Regions from separate parts of the Alteromonas sp. I10 genome, predicted to be linked through region 2. Evidence: predicted binding sites of a transcription regulator. Region 2 holds the regulator's gene; the other holds the start of a gene.

Region 1 (4,218 bases), on a different contig from region 2:
GTGCAGGAATACCCAAATCAAAAAGCATTAAATTCGTGACCGTGCTTATTGTCCAAGCTTTCCCTATCGCGCTGCTACTGTTTTTACTGCTTCCCCAACTCCCTCCGCTTTGGCAGATGCCCACGTCAAAGTCGACTGAAACCGGGCTTTCTGACACGGTGACGCCTGGTGATATTGCGTCACTTGCAAGTTCATCTGAATTGGCTTTCAGCGCCACATTTGAAAACGCAGAAGCAGTCCCTGTTGCACCGTCCAGGTATTGGCGCGCTATGACCTTAGAACATTTTGACGGGAAAACCTGGTCTATTAGCAACAAACGCAAACAGGCAGAGCAGCAGTTAGCTTACATGGGCAAGCCAACACCCTTGTCAGCTCTGGCCGAGGAAAATACGCCTCAAGTGATAAGTTATGAATTGATCGTGGAACCCACACAGCAAACGTGGCTGTTTGCGCTAGCGCCTTCGACACCCAACAACCGCGAGAACAGTATTTTCGTAAGAAGTCTTTTTGATTTTACGTTAAGGGCGAATAGCCCAATATCCAGTAAAAAAGCGTTTTATCTGCGCTACTATCCAACTGCTCAAATCACTAGCGGAATAGGAAATTTTGAATCGCAACTAAACCTTCAGGTTTCCATGAATGGCAACCCTCAAGCCAGAGCATGGGGACAGAGACTTGCCAAACAATACTCAAGCGCACAGCAAATAGTTAGCGCAATAATGCGTGAATTTAATCAAGGGGGCTTCCGCTACACCCTATCGCCGAACGCCATGCCTACCGACCCCATCGACCGTTTTTTATTTGAAGAACGCTCAGGTTTTTGTGCCCATTACGCAGGCGCCATGGTGTATGTGCTTCGCGCCGCAGGGGTACCGGCAAGAATGGTGACAGGCTACCAGGGCGGAAGCGCACTTAATGACAATGTGCTTCAAATAAGGCAGTACGATGCACATGCGTGGGTGGAAGCTTTTATTGATGGTGTGTGGATTCGACACGACCCAACGAGTATGGTGGCACCGTCACGCTTAACCTTCGGGCTTGAACGTGCGCTGGAAGAGCTTGGGGAGTCTCGTAAAGCCAGTATTTTGGGCGACCTTAGCAACGCTGCTATTTTTGCAACATTACAAAGCTGGTTTCAACAGCTCGATTACTCGTGGAGTAAATGGGTACTGGGCTTTGACAATACTGCGCAAACCAACATGCTTGAAGAATTACTAGGCTCGCTAACGCCGCAAAAAATGCGAGTTGTATTTCTTTCCGCCATTGGCCTAATTGGGCTTATTTTAGCACTTTATTTTTTACCCAAAACGCATCGCAACACACTATCGCCCTCACACAGAGTTTTACTAAACGCAATAAAATGCGTTGAAGCTAAAACAGGAAAAGAGAGAGGGAATAAAACCTTGTCCGCCTTTATGAGTGAAGTTAACCCTTTGATAAACGAAGATGCTACCAAGGCACTAACACTTCTGTGTGAACTATTTGAGCATGAAAAATACGCACACCGAACACAAGAGACAAAAGTTTATCCAGCCATGAAGCGTCAGTTAAAAATGTTAAAACAGGCATTAAAGTCGGAAATTGTTAAACCGGTTGCACCTTAAACACTCACACTCCCCCCCTTTTTAGTGCAGACTAATTAATAGTGCCTTGGCGCAAGCGTCTATCAACACAGCCATGAATTTATACAAAGCATTGTTTTTAAAAGCAATAAATAACGCATTTACATACATTTTGGTTATTGGCACTTTTTTAGCTTTGTACAAATGGATAACAAAAGTACGAAGGCGCTTATACAAGTATTAGTTGCCAACGGGCTTTAGAGTACAAAGGCGTACACATAACCGACGGTTTATTTGTTAGCTACCACAATGCATGAGTTTCGGACAAAGGCGTCCCCAGTTCTTTCTTACGAGAGCGCTGCGGACGCCTTTTTTTGATCTTCTGGAACGCATTGAAACAGTAAACGCCAACACACAGATGACAACTTATTAATAACGACAACGTGAGGTGAAACCATGGCTTATCTTCTCCCCGCTGAGTTTGCAACCAAGATGGTAGATGCAGGCGAAGCCAAAATTTATATGTCTACACGAGATACTCTAATCCGCGCCTATATGGCAGGTGCAATATTGGCCCTTGCCGCTGTTTTTGCCGTTACCATTGCCGTTCAAACCGGCGTGTTTCTTCTTGGCGCAGTGTTATTCCCAGTGGGCTTTTGTATGCTCTACCTTATGGGGTTTGACCTATTAACCGGCGTGTTTGTACTTACCCCACTCGCTTGGCTTGCACAGCGACCTGGCGTCACGCCAAAACAAATTCTACGAAATTGGGGATTAGTATTTTTAGGTAACTTTGGCGGCGCATTAACCGTGGCCTTTATGATGTCGTTTATTTTTACCATGGGATATAACGTGGATGGCGGTGCCATCGCGACTAAGGTAGCCAGCATTGGCGAAGCTCGTACATTGGGCTACGCAGAACACGGCGTTGCAGGCTGGTTCACCATTTTTATTCGCGGCATGTTGTGTAACTGGATGGTGTCGCTAGGCGTAGTGGGTGCAATGATTTCAACTCACGTTAGCGGAAAAGTACTAGCCATGTGGATGCCAATCATGCTGTTCTTCTTTATGGGTTTTGAGCACTCAGTAGTAAACATGTTCCTTTTCCCATTTGGCCTTATTATGGGCGGCGACTTCTCGGTTATGGACTACTTCATTTGGAACGAGATCCCAACTGCACTTGGAAATCTTGTTGGTGGCCTCGCCTTTACTGGACTAACCCTGTACACCACCCACGTTAAGACGCTACCCAAACGTACTATCCCTGTTGATAAAGCCGCTGCATCGCAAACACTGCCTATTTAATTAAAGCGCTTATCTTAAAGCCATCATGCCTTGTCCCTACAAGACACGTCATGATGGCGTTATCCGTTTCCTTGGAAATAACTAATTGGGCTCATAATTAAATATGCAGGTAAGAAGCAATTAAACATGAATGAGCGAGCCGCGTTAAACGCCCCAATTAACCCACCAGCTAACACGCTCAGTGTAAGTGCATTTTCTACAGCCGGCGTTAAAGCGATAAACCAAGATGCATACGCTTTTCATGTTTCTGATAACCCAGATCAAAGCAGCGTTTTTGTTATCGCCGACGGTGTAAGTAGCAGTACGGTTAGCCAAGTTGCTAGCGACTTTGCTACCAGTCAATTTATTAAACTGTTTAATATGGCGCCGGAACAATGGTCGGTTAAGACGCGCGCTGAAACCATTATTAAAGAGATAAACGCGCTGCTTTACACACGTACGCAAAGAAGTCCCTTCTGCTATACACCAGAAAAAGGTTATGTGTGCACGTTAACAGTGGCGGTGGTAACAGGCAATCACATGGATGTATTTCATGTGGGGGATTGTCAAATTCAGGCTATTTCTAAGAACGCACAGTCGCCTGTCTTACTCACAAAACCTCATCGTCAAGTATCGGAAAGTGAGCCTTCGCAGAGTTATCTTACTAAAGCATTAGGCGTTCAAGCACATATAGACATCGACCACACAACACTCACCCTCAACTCATCGAGCACGTTTTCGATAAGTAGCGACGGGGTTTATGAGTTTGTTTCGCTACCTACCATTCTTATGAAAATCAGTGAGGCCGATACGCTTTCTGAAAACCAAGCTGCGTTGGTAGTACATGAGGCATTTACTAGAGGAAGCGATGACAACCTCACCTTACTTCTCGTAAAGGTTCTTGTAGCTAGCCATGATGGCCTAGACGATCACAGACACCCACTGTATACAGGCGTTTCAACTTCACCTCATTCATCTGAACTTAACAGGCCGTTGGGCGACCAACTTATAAACAATTCTGAGGTTTCTGATGCTGCGATTCATTACTCAAATCAGCAGTCTGATGAACATGTATGCGAAGAGCCTGCTGCCGCAAACTTTAAGACGGGTGATGATGTTGATGGACTGAAGCTAGAACGACAGCTTTATACGTCGGCCCGAAGCCATGTTTTTATTGCCACCAATTCGTCTTGTGAAGCTACGCACAGAAACAGCCCTGTGGTTGTAAAAACACCGGCTACCGACTTTACCCTATCACCAGAAATGGTAAATGGGTTCCTAATAGAGAGCTGGTTTTCGAGACGGATTAATTCGGCACACGTTATTAAAAGCCCAACGTTTACTGATTTGGGTTTACCGTACCCTCCTTCTG
Region 2 (4,218 bases):
CTGTCTGTCTCAACGGGTCAAATTGTTGGTCTTCTTGGCCCAAATGGCGCTGGTAAGACCACCACATTCTACATGATTGTTGGTTTAGTGAATCTGGATAAAGGTAAGATTGAAATCGACGACAATGAGCTAACTCATCAGCCCATGCACGAGCGTGCACGCCGCGGAATTGGCTACCTACCGCAGGAAGCCTCTATTTTCAGAAAGCTCACCGTGCATGAAAATATCATGGCCATTTTGCAAACCCGTAAAGATTTAAATTCACAACAGCAAGAAGAAGAAGCAGATGCGCTACTTGATGAATTTAATATTAACCATATACGTAATAGTACGGGGATGAGTTTGTCAGGGGGCGAACGCCGTCGCGTTGAGATTGCCCGCGCTCTGGCAGCAAAACCGCAATTTATTTTGTTAGACGAACCATTTGCTGGTGTTGATCCAATATCAGTTAATGATATAAAGAAGATAATACAACATCTTCGCGATAGGGGGATTGGAATCCTTATCACGGACCATAACGTACGAGAGACATTGGATGTTTGTGAAAAGGCGTACATTGTGAGTCATGGCGAGCTTATTGCGCAAGGAACGGCGGAACAGGTTTTAAGTAATCAAAAAGTAAGGGATGTATACCTAGGCGAACAATTCAGGCTATAGTTAATGTAACCGAATTGTCATTTTTCAGTTTCGCTCTGGTATATTCAATTTAGAGCATTTAAATAAGACGTAGATGAAACCATCTTTACAGCTAAAATTTAGCCAACAACTTACCATGACACCACAGCTTCAGCAGGCCATTAAACTGCTGCAGCTTTCTACACTTGATCTTCAACAAGAGATCCAAGAAGCGCTCGATTCTAATCCGCTATTAGAAGTTGAAGAAGGTAACGACGAGCCGCAACTAGAAAAGAACAATATCGACAACGATGACAGCGGCTCTGAGGCCACTGCTTCTGCATCTAGTGACACATTAGAAGCCGGCGATGCACTTGAGAAAAACGATCTTCCCGATGAGCTGCCAATCGACAGCACATGGGACGAATACTATTCTGCTTCATCTTCTCCAGCTCCAGGTCCATCCAATGACGACGAGCAAATCTTCCAAGGTGAGACTACTGAAGATATTCAAGAGCACCTTCTTTGGCAAATGCGCCTTACCCATTTCTCGGATACCGATCGCGCAATCGCTACAGCAATCATCGACTCTATTGACGAGTCAGGTTATTTAACCGTTACCCTTGACGATATTTTAGAAGCGGTTAACGATGATGATATGGAAGAGCCGATTGAAATGGACGAAATAGAATGTGTGCTTAAGCGCATTCAGATGTTCGACCCTATTGGTTCTGGCTCTCGCTCTCCACAAGAATGTTTGATGGTGCAATTGCGCCAGTTTTCAGAAGACACACCGTGGCTTGCTGAAGCAAAGCAACTGATTGAAGAGTACTCTGACTTACTGAGCAGCAAAGACTATCGTACGCTTATGCGTAAAAGCCGATTGAAAGAAGATCAGCTACGCGAGGCAATGCGTTTACTGCAAACCTTGAATCCTCGCCCAGGTAGTGCTTTAGTTACTAAAGAGCCTGAGTACGTTATTCCTGATGTCTCAGTAACCAAGAAAAATGGCCGTTGGGTGGTTGAGCTGAACCCCGACAGTCTGCCTAAGTTAAGCGTAAATCAACAATACGCTGCAATGAGTCGCCGTGCCAAGAATAGTAGCGATTCACAATTCATCCGCTCACACATGCAAGAGGCTAAGTGGTTCATAAAGAGCCTTGAATCTCGTAACGAAACCTTAATGAAGGTTGCAAACTGCATTGTGCAGCAGCAAATGGGCTTTTTTGAGCACGGCCCGGAAATGATGAAACCAATGGTGCTAAATGATGTCGCAGAAATGGTAGATATGCACGAATCCACTATTTCGCGAGTGACAACGCAAAAGTACATGCATACGCCACGTGGAATCTTCGAATTGAAGTATTTCTTCTCAAGCCACGTTGCAACAGAGTCTGGTGGTGAATGTTCATCTACAGCGATTCGTGCATTGATCAAGAAATTAGTGGCCGCTGAAAAGCCTAGCAAGCCGCTAAGTGATAGCAAGATTGCTTCATTGTTGGCCGAACAAGGCATTAAAGTTGCCCGGCGAACAATAGCAAAGTACCGGGAATCGTTGTCGATCCCGCCGTCGAACCAACGCAAAAGCCTTATTTAATCGGGCTTAATAATATAAGGAAGACGAAATATGCAAATCAACCTTACTGGTCATCATGTCGAAATCACCGACTCTTTGCGTAATTATGTCGATACGAAGTTCAGCAAACTTGAACGTCACTTTGATCACATTTCTAATGTGCATGTCATCCTGAACGTTGAAAAATTAAATCAAAAAGCCGAAGCGACCGTTCATTTAAGTGGCGCTGAAGTATTCGCATCCTCAGAAAATACCGACATGTATGCGGCGATTGACAGCATGGTTGATAAACTCGACCGGCAGGTAATCAAGCATAAGGAAAAACTGAAAAAACATTAGTAGTTAATTAAGCATGGATATACAAGCCATCGTAAGTCTGGACCGCACCGAGTGTGCGGTTCAGTGTAATAGTAAAAAGCGAATTCTTGAGATCATCGCTGATATCGCTGCCAAGCAAAACGAGAACATTGATCAGGCAACGGTACTCAACAGTTTGATGGCTCGAGAGCGTATGGGTAGTACAGGCATTGGCAATGGTATCGCCCTGCCCCACGGACGCCTACCGGGCCTTGAGAAAGTGATTGCCATTGTTGTAACCAGCACTCCAGCAATCGACTTTGACGCCCTTGACGAGAAACCCGTAGACATCTTTTTTGCGCTACTCGTTCCCGAGGAACAGACCGAAGGACACCTTCAAACGCTGGCCACCGTGGCTGGTAAACTAAGCGACAAAGAAACGATTAAAGCAATACGTCGCGCAACGACAAGCGACGATATTCTATCTGCATTAAGTTAAACATTAAGCGCCTATTAACCGTTTAGTAGGCGCCTAATTCAACAACGCGTATGTGATAAAACCAGAGTATTAGGGAGAAAGTAGGTGAAGCTGATAATAATCAGTGGTCGTTCGGGGTCTGGTAAGTCTGTCGCACTTCGCGCATTGGAAGATTTAGGTTATTACTGTGTTGATAATATCCCGGTAAACTTACTTCCCACCTTAACCCATACAGTTGTTGACGAGTACGATCAGGTTGCGGTAAGTATCGATGTGAGAAACTTACCTAAAAATCCTGACGATTTGGTAGAAATTCTAGACTACCTGCCTTCTTCGTGGTCGATGACCATTGTTTACATTGACGCGAGCGATGATGTACTGGTTAAGCGTTTTAGCGAAACACGTCGTCTTCACCCTCTCGCCAAGCTTAATAAATCGCTTTCAGAAGCCATTAAAGCCGAGTCTGCCCTACTTGCTCCTATTGCTGAACGCGCAGATTTATATTTAGACACAGATAAGCTTACCATTCACCAACTGGCTGAGTTAATTCGAGAGCGTATCCTAGGTAAGAAAAGCTCACGCCTTGTGCTTGTGTTTGAGTCGTTTGGCTTTAAGCACGGTATTCCTAAAGATGCGGATTACGTTTTTGATGCCCGCTTTTTACCTAACCCCCACTGGGAGCCCGACCTTAAACACCTGACCGGATTAGACGCACCAGTAGAAGTATTTTTGGGGTCGCAGCCTGTAGTGACCAAGTTCATTTGGCAAATTCAGAATTTAATAACGACATGGCTGCCTCATTTAGAGCGCAATAACAGAAGTTACGTAACCGTAGCAATTGGCTGTACTGGTGGCCAACACCGTTCGGTTTATATCGCACAGACCCTGTCGAAAACCTTCAGTGAAATACACCCTGATGTACAAATTCGCCATAGAGAGCTGAATCAGTAATGACTATTCAAAAAACGCTAACTATCGTCAATAAGTTAGGGTTGCATGCAAGAGCGGCGACCCAACTGGTTAAACTGGCGAATCAATTCGACGCTAAAATCATCTTAAAAAAAGGCGATAAGGAAGCAGACGCAAGCAGTGTATTGGGATTAATGATGCTTGAAAGCCATCAAGGTGAACAGGTAGATGTAATTGTGGACGGCAGTGATGCTGTTGATGCACTTGCAGCTATTGAAGAACTTATTGAGGGAAGATTTAACGAAGACGAATAGTCTTATTTGCCCAATCCATTGACCAATAA

The links. The regulator sigma-54, encoded in region 2, starts transcription at its own class of promoters, with help from an activator protein. The targets are predictions, from matches to a motif close to GTTGGCACGNNNNTNGNNT.
Region 1: a site for sigma-54 is predicted at 1,741-1,759, ahead of BZA03_RS02760 (formate/nitrite transporter family protein). Genes of this name have one in related genera too.

What each region holds. Positions count from the first base shown of each region.
Region 1 covers NZ_QJJN01000001.1:629,010-633,227, reverse strand. The annotation lists gene BZA03_RS02765 (DUF3488 and transglutaminase-like domain-containing protein) at 1-1,604, shown strand, start outside; gene BZA03_RS02760 (formate/nitrite transporter family protein) at 2,019-2,867, shown strand; gene BZA03_RS02755 (protein phosphatase 2C domain-containing protein) at 2,994-4,218, shown strand, end outside.
Region 2 covers NZ_QJJN01000003.1:244,365-248,582, forward strand. The annotation lists gene lptB (LPS export ABC transporter ATP-binding protein) at 1-657, shown strand, start outside; gene BZA03_RS07940 (RNA polymerase factor sigma-54) at 731-2,212, shown strand; gene hpf (ribosome hibernation promoting factor) at 2,243-2,530, shown strand; gene ptsN (PTS IIA-like nitrogen regulatory protein PtsN) at 2,544-2,987, shown strand; gene rapZ (RNase adapter RapZ) at 3,072-3,917, shown strand; gene BZA03_RS07960 (HPr family phosphocarrier protein) at 3,917-4,189, shown strand.